Regions from separate parts of the Dermacoccus sp. PE3 genome, predicted to be linked through region 1. Evidence: riboswitches for the same ligand, from Rfam matches in the RefSeq annotation. Region 1 holds a riboswitch; the other holds the start of a gene.
The links. Region 1 has a riboswitch for cyclic di-AMP ahead of AA983_RS15830 (C40 family peptidase). Riboswitches for the same ligand answer to the same signal wherever they lie in the genome.

Region 1 (7,060 bases):
ATCTTCGAGCCCTGACCCGGGTACTGACTCATGAGCATGTAGTCCTGGCCGGCCAGCTTCTTCAGCTTGGAGATGTCACCGCTGCTCGCCTTGTCGGTGGTGATCCACACGGCGCCGTGTTCGAGGCTGTGGACGGCGTACTTGTCCGGGATCTTCTTGTCGTAGACGCCGCAGTTGGCCCAGGCCTGGTTGTGGTTACCGCCTGCGGGCGGCGTCATGGGGAACGTGGGGTCGCCCTCCACGTGGTCGCGGCCCAGGTTGCTCCACGTCTTCATGCCCTTGATGTCGGAGCTGGCGGTGCCGCCGTCGCCTCCGTCGCCGGAGTCGCGCGTCGCGAGGAAACCCACACCTCCACCGAGCGCGACGACCGCGGCGACTCCGCCCGCGATCAGGGCCATGCGCTTCTTCTTTTCCGAGCGGCGCTGCTCGGCCTGCATCTGGGCGAGGCGCTCGCGTCCACTCGCCGTATCGCGATCGCTGCGTGCCATGGGGGTACTCCTCGTGGGCTTCGTGCTGTGCGGTCGGCGCTCATTATGGCCGTACAACCTTTGCGCACGGCTACGCAGGGGGCCGTGGAGGTGGCACTCTTGTCCTCGTGAGTGACCTCATCGATACCACCGAGATGTATCTGCGCACGATCTATGACCTCGAGGAAGAGGGCATCCCTCCGCTGCGCGCACGTATCGCCGAGCGCCTCGGCCACTCCGGCCCGACCGTCTCGCAGACGGTCGCGCGCATGGAGCGTGACGACCTGCTGCACGTCGGTGACGGTCGGCGGATCGAGCTGACGGAGAAGGGGCGCACGCTGGCGACCCGCGTCATGCGCAAGCATCGCCTCGCCGAGCGCCTGCTCGTCGACGTCATCGGGCTCGAACTCGAGTTCGTGCACGACGAGGCATGCCGCTGGGAACACGTCATGAGTGAGCGCGTGGAGCGCAAGATTCTCGAACTCATCGCCGACAAGGGCCTGTCGCCCTACGGCAACCCCATTCCGGGTCTCGCAGAGCTGGGATGGGAAGGGGAGGCGATCGGCTTCCGTGACGGCGTGCAGTCGCTGGTCGAGGTCGCCGGCCAGGAGCCCGTCGAGGTCATCGTGCGGCGCATCGGTGAGCCGGCCCAGGCGGACGCCGAGTCGCTCGCTGTTCTGACGAGCGTCGGCCTCGCGCCGCAGGTGGCCCTGATCGTGCGCGCCGAGGGTGAGCGTGTGCACGCTGCGGTGCTCGACCGGCCGGACGACGCGGTGTCGCTTCCGCACGACCTCGCGTCCCACGTTTTCGTGGAGGTTCGTCAGGGCTGACGCGTGTGATGTTTGTCACATAAGCGGCCTGTAACGGTTTTGCGGATTTCGGCGGTGGCGGGAAGCGTCATGCCCCCACGGGTGGAGTTCGCGTTTGCCGCGCCGTGACGCGGCGAACACCAACTCCACGTGTCCGTGATCTTTCCGTTACGGTCGGTTGCGGTTCGGTTCGAGAACACTCGTTCGCCCTTCGCGCCCAGCCCTGTCGGGGCGTACGAGTCTTATCCGCGAGATCGCAGTGACAGGGGCGGGGGACCCACTTTTCGTCCGAGGCCATGAGCCACGGACTTGGGGTGAAGTCACGCACGAGACCGCACAGGTCGGCGTGACCGGGCTGAGCAACTGGCCCGAACCCGACAGCTCACCTCGTAGGCGCTCGAGAGGTTGCACATTGTCCACCCAGAAGACCATCGGTCGTCACGCCCAGTCGAAGAACCCCCGTAGCCTGACCCGCGTCTCCGCGGCCGTCACTGTCGCCGGTGGTCTCGTCGCAGGCCTCGCCGCGACGGGCTCGTCCGCAGGCGCTGCTCCGACGACGCCGCGTGAGGAGGCCGTGCGGGCCGCCACGACGCCGCTCGAGCTCAAGACGGTCACCCCCGCCAAGTCGCTCGTCGTGAAGCAGGCCAAGAAGGCTGCGGCTACCAAGAAGTCCACTGTCAAGAAGGCCTCGCGCACGCAGGTCCGTCAGGCCCTGACGCAGCGCAACGAGCGCGCCACGCAGGCCCTCGCCGCTCAGCGCAAGGCTGCGCAGGAGCGTCGTGAGGCTCGCGCCGCCGCGAAGGAGCGCGAGGAGCGTCAGCAGCTCAGCCGCACGCAGGTGCGCCGCACCGTCACGCAGCACCGCACGCCGAACCAGCAGAACGCCAACGGCCAGCAGCGTCAGCGTCCGGCCGCTACGGCGACCACGCAGCGCACGCGTCCGGCCGCTACGGCGACCACGCAGCGCACGCGTCCGGCCGCTACGGCGACCACGCAGCGCACGCGTCCGGCCGCTACGGCGACCACGCAGCGCACGCGTCAGTACACGGTCAACACGGCCGCGACGCGCATGACGAACCAGAAGGCCTCGGCTGCCACGCCGTCGCGCTCCGGTGTCGTCGCCATCGCGTCGCGCTACACGGGCATCCGTTACACGTGGGGCGGCAGCACGCCGGCCACGGGTCTCGACTGCTCCGGTTTCGTCGCCTACGTGTTCAAGCAGATCGGCGTCAACCTTCCGCACCAGTCCGGTGCCATCCGGGCCATGACGACGCCGGTCTCGAACCCGCGTCCGGGTGACCTCGTCTACTCGCCGGGCCACATCGGCATCTACGCCGGTAACGGCATGTCGTACGAAGCCCGCCAGGCGGGCATGCCGTCGGGTCTCTACCCGGTGGTTCGCGGATCCTCCTACGGCCGCCTCTGACCGAACCGGTCGCACGACAAAGGCGCCGCAAGCCCTCGGGCTTGCGGCGCCTTCGCGAGTTGGTGGACCCGGGCTTACTTGAACTCTCGGAAGAACATGGCCGCTGCGCCACCGACGCCGAGGAGGACGACGCCGAGTCCGATGGCGAGCGTGAGGTTGCTCGGGCCGTCGGAGTCGTCGAACGCGGGCGCGGCGAGGCTCGACGCGCTGCTGCTCGGCGTCCGTGACGACGTCTTCGAGCTCGAGGAGGACGTGGAGGACGACGACGAGGAGGACGCGCTGCTGCTCGGCGTGGAGGTGGCCGTCGGGCTCATCTCGTTGGAGCGGGTGGTGGACGGCTCCGTCGGTGCCGGAACGTCGCTCGTCGCGCTCGGCAGGCCGGTTGCGGGCACGTTGTCCGTGGTCGGTGCGGGAGCACTGTGCGTTCGCGTCGGCGTGTAGGTCGGGGTGGACGTCGACGGCTCCGGCGCCGGAACGCACTGGTCGAGCGGGAGCGAGCCGACGCCGACTCCGCCGGCATTGATGTAGACGGCGCCGGCGCCCGACGGGATGGACAACGTCACCGTCGTCGACGCGTACGGAGCCACGGTGGTGGCCGCCGGGGAGACGGGGGAGCCTCCCGCTGAGGCGGTGAACGTCTGGACGAGTTCGCTGCCGTTGGTCAACGTGACCGTGACGAGCGTTCCGTTCGCGCCGCAGGTCGGCGACTGGAAGATGGCGCTGCTGCCTCCCGGCGCCATGGGGAGCGCGGACGCGGCGGACGCGCCGGTGACAGCGATGACGCCGAGACCGGCGGCGCCGGCGAGAGCGCGGGCGGAGGAGAAGGGGCGTGCAAGCATCGGGAGCGACCTTCGGAAGACGTCGAGCGGCGTGGTGCCCGTCGATTCTTCCACGAACCGAGCCGAACAGCAGGACGATCGGTCTTCGATTGCCCGGCTGGGGTCGACGAATCAGATGAAACTCGAGTGCAACCAAATGCTCGCCTCGTGCGTCTTTCCTCGTGAACGCTCGAAAACAGAGCGGTCCGTCACATTTGCGCCGCAGCGCACATGGGGCAGAAGGCTCGCGGTAGCGGGGTCGGTGGGGTCTTGGGGGCTCGATCGCCCCCGCACCGGCGAGCGGGCGTTAGGTCTGATTGACTTGGCGCCGTGACGATCAACGCAGCTGCTGTGGCCTACCTGCGCCACCACCTGTGCGAATTTCTTCTCTTCGTCGTACTGGCCACGCCGGTGCTCGTCATGCGTCCGTTCCTCGGCAACGTTGTCGTCGTCGTCCTCTTTTTCGTCATGTACTTCGGTTTCTCGTACCAGAGTGAGCGTGCGGTTCGTCTGCGCGTGGACGACGACGGTGTGCAGTACCTCGCGGACGGGCGGGATCGCTCGTTCATCGCCTGGAGCGAGATCGGAGCGATCGTGCCGCGTCGGTTCCGCGGATGGCCCGCCGAGGATGCTCTCGTCGTCCTCGATCACGCGGACAAGCCGCTTCTCGTGGCTGGTGTCGCGATGTTCGGTGATGCGGACCTGCGGCGGGTGAAGGCCTACGCCGGGCAGCGCGTCGAGGTGCGTGAGCCTGTTGTTCTGTCGGCGCTCACGGGTCGAGCGGGCGGACACCGTCGGCCCGATCTCGTGCCGGAGCGCACGTCGGAGCGGTTCCTCGCGTCGTCGATCGGCGGCATGGTACTCGCCGCGCTCGTGGCGGTGGCGCTGTTCAGCTTCGTGCGCTGAGGCGCTGTTCGCGTCGGTCGGAGAGGACGACGACGGCGAGGCACGCGGCGGCCATCGCGGCGCCGAAGAGGAACATCACGGAGTAGTGGATGACCGCCTGTTCCGCGACCAACGCCATGATGGCCGGCACCGCGAAGCCGAGGTAGGTCACGGAGTAGAAAACGGCGGTGAGGCCGGCGAGGTCGCGCGGGCCCGCGATGCGCTGCACCTCGAGCAGGCCGCTCACCATGGCGAGGCCGTAGCCGGCGCCGAGGACGAAGCTACCGAGAATCGCGGTGGCGATGGCCAGCTCTGACGCGGCGAGAGCGCCGAGCAGCATTCCGGCGACGAGAACGACGAGCGCCGCCGTCACGGCCCGTGCGGAGCCGGGGCGGTCGATCTTGCGCCCGAGGGATTGCACGAAGAAGCCGCAGGTGAGGCCGACGACGCACAGGAGCGCGGAGAAGGCGATGGGTGCGTTCGTCACGCGGGAGCTCATGAGGGCGGGCAGGACGGCGTACGCGCAGGCGGCTGCGCCGAAGACCCAGGGCGCGACCGGCAGGACGACGGTGAGGAAGCGTCGGTGGCCGAGCGCGGGGATGCGCAGGTCGTCGCGCAGGCGCCCGGTGTTGCGGTTCGTCAGGTCGATGGTTTCCGGGGTGCCGCGCAGGCCGATTGCTGCGCTCAGCGTGACGAGGATGTTGACGACGTACGCGAGTTCGTCGGGGTAGGGCGCCCACTGAGCGAGGCAGCCGGCGACGCCCGCACCGATGCCGAATCCGGCGGTGAGCGACATGGCGGCGCGCTTGGCGCCGGTGCCGTCGGGTACGTCGTCGTAGGGGCGGGAGGAGAGTTCCTTGACCCAGGACGTGCCGACGGCCATGACGAGGCCGAGCGCGATGCCGGACAGGACGCGTCCGGCGAAAAGCGCCGCGACCTGACCGTGCGCGAGCGCGAGGGTGGCACTGCCGGCCATCGCGATCCAGGGGGCCGGAGCGAGGAGCTTGGCTCGCCCGTACCGGTCGGAGAGCGGGCCGCCGATGAGCAGCGACGGGATGATGCCGAGCACGTAGGCGAAGAGCAGGATGTCGACGGTGACCGCCGGCAGGTGGTGCTGCGACTTGTACATGACGAGCAGGGGAGTGAACTCGTTGCCACCCCAGGCCACGGCGAGCATGGCGTGGGCGGGGCGGGTCCACGGCTTCGTCATGGGACTTCCTCCAGGTGCTCGGCTACTGGCAGGTACCCATGCAATCACGCGGCTTGGCTCGGTGGTGCGGTGCGTTTCGGGGAGTGAGCGACGTCATCGTGGGCGGGGTGTCGTGAGGGGTACAGGCCTCGCGCGGTCGGGCGTGTGTGGTGCCGGACTGACGCGGTGCCCCGTTGTGTTCTGACGGGGCCCGGTTCAGGTGCGAAGGCGGCGTGACGACGCGCTGAGTGCCGGGTGACCGCGAGCCTGCTCGACCCGGTGAACCGGACGACTACGCCGTCTCGCTGATGAGGTCGAGAAAGTGTCGGGAGCGCTCGCGCAGTTGGGCGACGCGCAGTTCTTGCCAGGCGACGCGTTCGGCTTCGTCCTGAACCTCCATGGCGTTGGGGACGCGGCGGGCGTTCCTCGAGCAGGAGAAGTCGGTGCAGATGGACGTGCCGACGGTGTTGCCGACGCGGCCGCTCGCTCCGGCGCGCGGCGCGACGTAGAGGGTGACGTTGTCGGTGGCGGTGATGTCCTGACACCAGGAGCACAGCAGCTTGCGGCGCTCCTTGGGTGGGGTGGCGCGGCGCAGGAGGAGGGTGCGCACTGCGTCGCCGTCCTCGGTCTCGACGACGAAGGTGGCGTACGACTGCTGCTCGCGCTTGGGGTCGATCCAGCCGAAGTAGTCGCGACCGTCCCACTCGATGCCGTCGAGGTCGGGCAGGTTGGCGCGCTTCGCCTCGCCCTTGGAGGCGTTGACGAAGGACGCACGGATCTCTGCTTCGGTGACGGCTCGCATGGGTTCCATCCTCTCGGAGCGCTTCTGCGGGCCGCAAACGAATTCAGTCGGGGAGCAGCAGTCGCGCCCGCTCGGGCCAGAACGTGACGGGGCAGTGGCCGCACAAGGGGGCGCCGCGCAGGCGCGGCGCCCCGCGACTACAGCAGCCCGCCCGACAACAGTTAGGCTGACCGCTGCGCGTGCAACCCCTCGGGCGGAGCACGTCGCGACGTTCACGCGAGTGCGTCACCGCCTGGTCGGCGCGATGCGAGGACGACGCTCCCGTAGCTCAGGGGATAGAGCACCGCTCTCCTAAAGCGGGTGTCGCAGGTTCGAATCCTGCCGGGAGCACCGATCGGCCCTCGGGCAAGAATGTGTGGGGCCGGCCAACCTCGGCATCCGGTTCGGCCCACGTCGGGCGTTGGTGATGCCAGGATCGAAGGCATGATCGCTGCTGTTGCCGTGTCCCAGAACGCCGACGACCCGCTCGCGGGCCTCGAAGTGCGTGAGAAGCCCAAGCCCGACGTCCCGCAGGGATGGTCGCTCGTCAAGATCGTCACGAGCTCCATCAACATGCACGACGTGTGGACCCTGCGCGGCGTCGGCCACCCGCCTGAGCTGCTGCCGCGCATCCTCGGTTGTGACGCCGCGGGCTACGACGAGGACGGCAACCGCGTCGTCGTCC
Region 2 (7,060 bases), on a different contig from region 1:
CGACCGCTACGTCAACGCCGCTGCGGAGGCGAAGGCCTGATCATGGCTCACGCATCGTTCGACGCGGCGCGCGTGCGCGAGGACTTCCCGCTGCTCGCGCGCCGCGTCCGCGACGACAAGCCGCTGGTCTACCTCGACTCCGGTGCGACGTCGCAGAGCCCCGAGTCGGTCATCACCGCCGAGGGCGACTTCTACCGCACCGTGAACGCTGCGGTGCACCGAGGAGCCCACCAGCTCTCCGAGGAAGCCACCGACGCCTACGAAGGCGCGCGCGAGACCATCGCCCGTTTCATCGGTGGGCGAGCCGACGACATCGTGTTCACCAAGAACGCCACCGAGGCTCTCAACCTCGTCGCGTACGCCTTCAGCAACGCCGGCGCGCCCGGCGCGATGGACGGCGTCGATGAGGCGATCGCCTCGAAGTTCGCGCTGGGCCCCGGTGACGAGATCGTCGTCACGGCGATGGAGCACCACGCGAACCTCGTGCCGTGGCAGGAACTCGCACGTCGTACCGGCGCCACGTTCCGTTGGATCGAGATCACCGACGACGGTTTCGTCGACCTCGATTCGGCGCGTGAGGTCATCACCGAGCGGGCCAAGGTCGTCGCCTTCACCCACGTCTCCAACGTGCTGGGCACGATCAACCCCGTCAATGACCTCGCAACGATCGCTCGCGAGGCCGGGGCACTCGTCGTTCTCGACGCGTGCCAGTCGGTGCCGCACATGCCCGTCGACGTGGCACAGCTCGATGTCGACTTCCTCGCCTTCTCCGGCCACAAGATGCTCGGTCCCACCGGCATCGGTGTGCTGTGGGGCAAACACGAACTCCTCGAGGCGATGCCTCCGTTCCTCACCGGCGGATCGATGATCGAGATCGTGAAGCTCGAAGGCACGACGTTCGCGCCCCCGCCCCAGCGCTTCGAGGCGGGCACGCCGAACGCCGCCCAGGCCGTCGGTCTCGCCGCCGCGTGCGACTACCTCGAGGCGCTCGGCATGGACAACGTGCTGCGTCACGAGCAGGATCTGATCCAACTCACGCTCGACGGCCTCGCCGAGCGTCCCTGGGTCAGCGTGCTCGGCCCCCAGGACGCAGGTGCCCGGCTCGGTGCGGTCGCGTTCGTCGTCGACGGGGTGCACCCGCACGACGTCGGGCAGATTCTCGACGACGCCGGTGTTGCCATTCGTACCGGTCACCACTGCGCGTGGCCGTTGCACCGACGTCTTCGCGCCGTGGCGAGCAGCCGTGTCAGTTTCAACGTCTACTCCACGGCCGACGACGTCGAGGCGTTCCTCACGGCGCTCGACCGGGTGCCGAACATCTTCGGTCTGGAGGTCTGAGATGGATCTGTACCAGGAGCTCATTCTCGAGCACTCCAAGCGCCCGCAGCACGCGGGCCTGCGCGAGCCGTTCGGCGCCGAGAGCCACCACGTCAACACCTCCTGCGGTGACGAGATCACCCTGCGTGTCGACGTCGAAGGCGAGGGCGACGACGCCGTCATCAAGGACGTCAGCTACGACTCGATCGGTTGCTCGATCTCCGTGGCGTCGGCGTCAATGCTTGCCGAGAACCTCATCGGGCTCACGCTGCGTGAAGCCCAGGAGGTCTTCGGTGCCACCCGCACGATGCTCACGAGCAAGGGCCAGGCTGCCGGTGACGAGGAAGTCATCGGCGACGCCATCGCCCTCGCCGGAGTCTCGAAGTACCCCGCGCGCGTCAAGTGCGCCCTGCTGTCGTGGTCCGCACTGCAGGACTCGCTCGGCAAACTCGGTCTCGACCTGACCGGGGGCGCCGCATCCACCACGGAGGAGACCAAGGCATGACCGACAACGAGATCACGGCCGACGTGACCGCCAACGAGGCCGAGGCGCCCGAGCGCGCCCAGGCGCAGGGAGTCAGCGACTCCGGCGTCGAGGTCGAGGAGGTCAAGGAGGCCCTGCGTGACGTCGTCGACCCCGAGCTCGGCATCAACGTCGTCGACCTGGGCCTCGTCTACGGCATCACCGTCGACGAGAGCAAGCACGCCGTCATCGACATGACGCTGACGTCTGCGGCCTGCCCGCTCACGGACGTCATCGAGGAGCAGGTCGCCACGTCCCTGCTCGATGTCGTCACGGGCCACACCCTCAACTGGGTGTGGATGCCGCCGTGGGGCCCGGACAAGATCACCGACGACGGTCGCGAGCAGCTTCGCGCGCTCGGCTTCAACGTCTGACGCGTACGTCATCCGGCGCAGCTCGGCCGGCCGCGCCCGACGCACCAAGAGGGCCCTCGCCTTACGGCGAGGGCCCTCTTGCGTTGCCACGATGCGGCGATTGGGGATAGGGGAGGAGCGCGAAACGGCCCTCGTCCGTAGGGACGAGGGCCGTTTCGCGAACTTCGCGAGATCCGCGCGGGATCAGACGCGACCGAAGCGGTAGCTGGCACCGGCGCGCGAGAGCGACACGCGCGTACCCGGACGCATAGCGTGCCACACCATGCCGTTACCGGCGTAGATACCCGTGTGGTAGGCGTAACCACCAGAGGTGAGGAACGCCAGGTCGCCCGGACGGGCGTACGCGCGGGAAACGCGGTAGGAGGAGCGGTACTGCTGGTTGGCCGTACGCGGCAGGTAGCGGCCGACCTGGCGGTAGGACCAGCTCGTCAGACCCGAGCAGTCGAAGCGCCACGGGCCGGAAGCGCCGTACACGTAGGGCGCACCACGACGGCTCGAAGCCTTGGCCACGGCGCGGCGCGCGGACGCGGCCGTGACGGCGCTGGCGTTCGAGGCGCTGGCAACCGAGACGGCGCCGAGAGCGGAGGAGGCCAGAGCCGTGCCGACGGCAACCTTGGAGGTGTTGGCCATGAAGGAGCGGCGGGACATGTTCTTCATGTCGATTCATTTCCAGGAGCGCTTACGAGGCATGACCTGTCGGGTTCGAGATCCTAGATTCTCGGCCCACCGAAGTGAGCTTTACCCCAAGAACCACCGAAGTGGCCCGGATGCTGGGTGCACCGTTCCCGTCGCTCCGCATCATGCGAAGTGATACCTGGCCTTCGTGACGGGACTCAGCGACGAAGCAGGGCCGCACCGTTTCGGTGCGACCCTGCAAGGTTACAGACTGATCACGAGCGATACAAATCGAGCGTGCACCAAGTTGTCAGGTAACCCACATGTTCGTGAATCCGCCGCGATTCTCAGCCCAGATCCTGGGCGTTGAAGGTGTCACAGGAGTTCAACTGGCCGCTCTGGAAACCGGTCAGGAACCACTTCTGGCGCTGCTCGGACGAGCCATGCGTCCACGACTCCGGAGTCACCCGACCCTGGGCCTTCTGCTGGATGCGGTCGTCGCCCACAGCCGAGGCGGCCGACAGCGCCGACTTGATGTCGGCCTCGGTGACCGGCTGGAGCAGCGTGGTGCCGTTCTTGTCCTTGGCCTCCGTGGCGTGGTTGACCCAGATGCCCGCGTAGCAGTCGGCCTGCAGCTCGGTGCGCACCGATCCCGACTCCGGCCCCTGCGGGTCCTGCTGGGCGCGACCGAGCGCCCCGAGGAGGTCCTGGATGTGGTGGCCGTACTCGTGTGCGACGACGTACATCTGGGCGAGGTTGCCGCCGTCGGCGCCGTAGGTGCTCGTCAGCTCCTGGAAGAAGCTCGTGTCGATGTAGACCTTCCGGTCGTTCGGGCAGTAGAACGGCCCCATCTGCGAGCTCGCGGTGCCGCAACCGGAGGACGTCTGGCCGCTGTAGAGCTTGGTGGGCGCGTACTCGTACTCGGTGCGACCGCCGGTGAAGTCCGGGAGCGCCTGGTCCCAGTAGGCCTGAACGGCATTGACCGTTCCGATCACGCGGCAGGTGTCGTCCTCGTTGGCGTCAGCACCCGTCTTGCAGGCCTGGATCTGCTGGGAGACCCGGTCGTTCGAGCCGGAGACGTCCTGCGTGTCCTGGCTGTACTGGTTGAGGCCGCTCGCGCCGCCGGGGTAGCTGCTCCCGCCACCGCTGCCGGTGATGTCGATGCCGAAGAACGCGAAGATGAGCATGAGGATGAGACCGCCGATACCGCCGACGGCCGTACCTCCGCCCATCCCGCCGCGGCCACCGCCGAAGCCTCCGGAACCACCGGATTCGACCTGCGACGTGTCCAGCTGCGCGTTGTCGTTGAACGTCAAGAGAACCTCCGTTGTGAAGGCGGACGGCGTCGTCCACCCCGATTCATCTCTCGTAGACTACTGGGGCTTCACGCGTCTCGCCGTATGTAACGCGAGCCGAGCGCTCCCGTCCGGCGTGTCGGAGCCGTACACCCCTTCACCGTTCTTTCGAGGAGCCCTGCCCTGTGATCACCGCCGAAGGCATCGAACTGCGCGCCGGCTCGCGCATCCTGCTCGAGAGCGCCACGTTCCGGGTGGCCGCCGGTGACCGTGTCGGACTCGTCGGGCGCAACGGTGCCGGTAAGACCACCCTGACGAAGGTGCTCGCCGGTGAGGGTCTGCCCGCTGCCGGCAAGGTGGTCAGCTCCGGGGCAGTGGGATACCTGCCGCAGGATCCCCGCACCGGTGACCTCGATGTCCTCGCGCGCGACCGTATCCTGTCGGCGCGCGGCCTCGACGCCATCGTCGCCGATCTGCGCAAGGCCGAGGCGTCGATGGCCAGCGACGATGACAACGTGCGCGAGCGCGCGATGCGTCGCTACAGCCGTCTCGATGCCGAGTTCGACGCCCAGGGCGGGTACGCCGCCGAGTCCGAGGCGTCGTCGATCGCCTCCAGTCTCGGGCTCGAGCAGCGCATCCTCGAGCAACCGCTGCGCACCCTGTCCGGTGGTCAGCGCCGACGCATCGAGTTGGCACGCATCCTCTTCTCGGGTGCTCAGACCCTGCTTCTCGACGAGCCGACCAACCACCTCGACGCCGACTCGATCATCTGGTTGCGCGACTACCTCAAGACCTACCGCGGCGGGCTCATCGTCATCAGCCACGACGTGGAACTGCTCGACGCCGTCGTGACGAAGGTCTTCCACCTCGACGCCAACCGCAGCGAGATCGACCAGTACAACGTCGGTTGGAAGGCCTATCTGCAGGCGCGCGAACTCGACGAGAAGCGCCGCAAGCGCGAGCGGTTGAACGCCGAGAAGAAGGCCGGGGTGCTGCTCGCCCAGGCCGACAAGATGCGTGCCAAGGCGACGAAGGCCGTCGCGGCCCAGAACATGGCCCGCCGCGCCGAGAAGATGCTCGCCGGCATCGAGGGCGAGCGCGTACAGGACAAGGTCGCCAAGCTGCGCTTCCCGAAGCCTGCGCCCTGTGGCAAGACACCGCTCATGGCCGAGGGGCTCTCGCGCTCGTACGGCTCGCTCGAGATCTTCACCGACGTCGATCTCGCCATCGATCGTGGCTCGAAGGTCGTCGTCCTCGGCCTCAACGGCGCGGGCAAGACGACGCTGCTGCGGATGCTCGCGGGCGTCGACGCCCCGGACACCGGGCGCATCCTGCCGGGCCACGGCCTCAAGATCGGCTACTACGCTCAGGAGCACGAGAACCTCGACGTCGACCGCAGCGTGCTGGACAACATGAAGTCCGCGGCGCCCGAGCTGGGCGAGACCGAGGTGCGCAAGGTGCTCGGTTCGTTCCTGTTCTCCGGTGACGACGTCGACAAGCCGGCCGGGGTGCTCTCCGGCGGGGAGAAGACCCGCCTTTCCCTGGCACTGCTCGTCGTCTCGAGCGCCAACGTGCTGCTGCTCGACGAACCGACGAACAACCTCGACCCGGCCAGCCGTGAGGAGATCCTCGGCGCACTCAACAACTACGAGGGTGCCGTCGTGCTCGTCAGCCACGACGACGGCGCCGTGGAGGCCCTCAACCCCGAACGCATCCTGCTCCTGCCGGACGGTGTCGAGGACCTGTGGGGTCCGGACTACGCCGACCTCGTCTCCCTCGCCTGATCGACGTGAGACCGTTCGCATGCTGAGGTCAGGAGCCGCGCCGTGTCGATGATGGGCCCGGGCTGGCAGATGATGCGCTCGATGTCGAAGGACGCCACGGTCAAGGACCAGCGCCTGGCTCCGGGCACGGTGCGTCGCGTCGGCGGATACGCCACGCGATACACCTCGACCATCGCGGTCTTCCTCGTTCTCGTCGTCGTCGACGCGGTGATGATCGTCGCGACGCCACTGCTGCTCAAGCACATCGTCGACGACGGTGTCGTGCCGCGCGATCGGCAGGTCGTCGTCACCCTCTCGCTCGCCGTGGCGGCCGTCGCAGTCCTCGGCGCGGGAGTGACCGTCGTGCAGCGATGGTTGTCCGCGCGCCTGGGCGAAGGACTCATCTTCGACCTGCGCGCCGACGTCTTCCGGCACGTGCTCGCCCAGCCCATCGCCTTCTTCACGCGCGCCCAGACGGGTGCGCTCGTCACGCGCATCAACAGTGACGTCGTGGGCGCTCAGCAGGCGTTCACGACGACGCTGTCGACGGTCGTGAGCAACGTCGTCAGCCTCGCCGTGCTCCTCGTCGCCATGACGTCCCTGTCGTGGCAGCTCACGGTGGCGGCGCTCGTGCTCGTGCCGCTGTTCCTCCTCCCGACGCGCCTGTTGGGCCGTCGTCTCGCCGGTCTGACCCGCGAACAGATGACTCTCAACGCCGAACTGGGCGCACGGATGACGGAGCGCTTCAACGTCGCCGGCGCCCTGCTCGTCAAGCTCTTCGGCCGGCGCAGCGACGAATCGGCGCAGTACGACGCCCGCGCCGCCCGCGTGCGCGACATCGGCGTGTCCATCGCGACGCAGCGCAGCATGTTCCTCGTCGCCCTCACGCTCATGGCGTCGCTCGCCACCGCACTCGTCTACGGCGTCGGCGGTCTGCTCGCTGTGGACGGCACCATGACGGTCGGCACGCTGCTCGCCATGGCCGCCCTGCTCGGACGGCTGTACGGCCCGCTCACCGCTCTGTCGAACGTGCGCGTCGACGTCATGGCGGCCATGGTCTCCTTCGAGCGGATCTTCGAGGTGCTCGACCTGCCTCCGCTCGTCCGTGAGGCGGATGACGCGGTCGCCCTCGGGCCGGGCCCGCTCGGCGTCCGCTTCGACGGTGTCTCGTTC

Region 2: another riboswitch for cyclic di-AMP. It lies ahead of AA983_RS13445 (C40 family peptidase); the one in region 1 lies ahead of AA983_RS15830 (C40 family peptidase).

Annotation. Positions count from the first base shown of each region.
Region 1 covers NZ_LDCM01000004.1:75,561-82,620, reverse strand. The annotation lists gene AA983_RS10770 (DUF3105 domain-containing protein) at 1-488, opposite strand, end outside; gene AA983_RS10765 (metal-dependent transcriptional regulator) at 596-1,297, shown strand; cyclic di-AMP (ydaO/yuaA leader) riboswitch at 1,514-1,685, shown strand; gene AA983_RS15830 (C40 family peptidase) at 1,689-2,702, shown strand; gene AA983_RS15510 (hypothetical protein) at 2,777-3,541, opposite strand; gene AA983_RS10750 (hypothetical protein) at 3,851-4,426, shown strand; gene AA983_RS10745 (MFS transporter) at 4,410-5,615, opposite strand; gene AA983_RS10740 (FBP domain-containing protein) at 5,887-6,396, opposite strand; tRNA gene AA983_RS10735 (tRNA-Arg) at 6,654-6,726, shown strand; gene AA983_RS10730 (zinc-binding dehydrogenase) at 6,820-7,060, shown strand, end outside.
Region 2 covers NZ_LDCM01000005.1:197,410-204,469, forward strand. The annotation lists gene sufC (Fe-S cluster assembly ATPase SufC) at 1-40, shown strand, start outside; gene AA983_RS13430 (cysteine desulfurase) at 43-1,338, shown strand; gene sufU (Fe-S cluster assembly sulfur transfer protein SufU) at 1,340-1,822, shown strand; gene AA983_RS13440 (metal-sulfur cluster assembly factor) at 1,819-2,214, shown strand; gene AA983_RS13445 (C40 family peptidase) at 2,398-2,871, opposite strand; cyclic di-AMP (ydaO/yuaA leader) riboswitch at 2,876-3,063, opposite strand; gene AA983_RS13450 (neutral zinc metallopeptidase) at 3,177-4,145, opposite strand; gene AA983_RS13455 (ABC-F family ATP-binding cassette domain-containing protein) at 4,310-5,908, shown strand; gene AA983_RS13460 (ABC transporter ATP-binding protein) at 5,960-7,060, shown strand, end outside.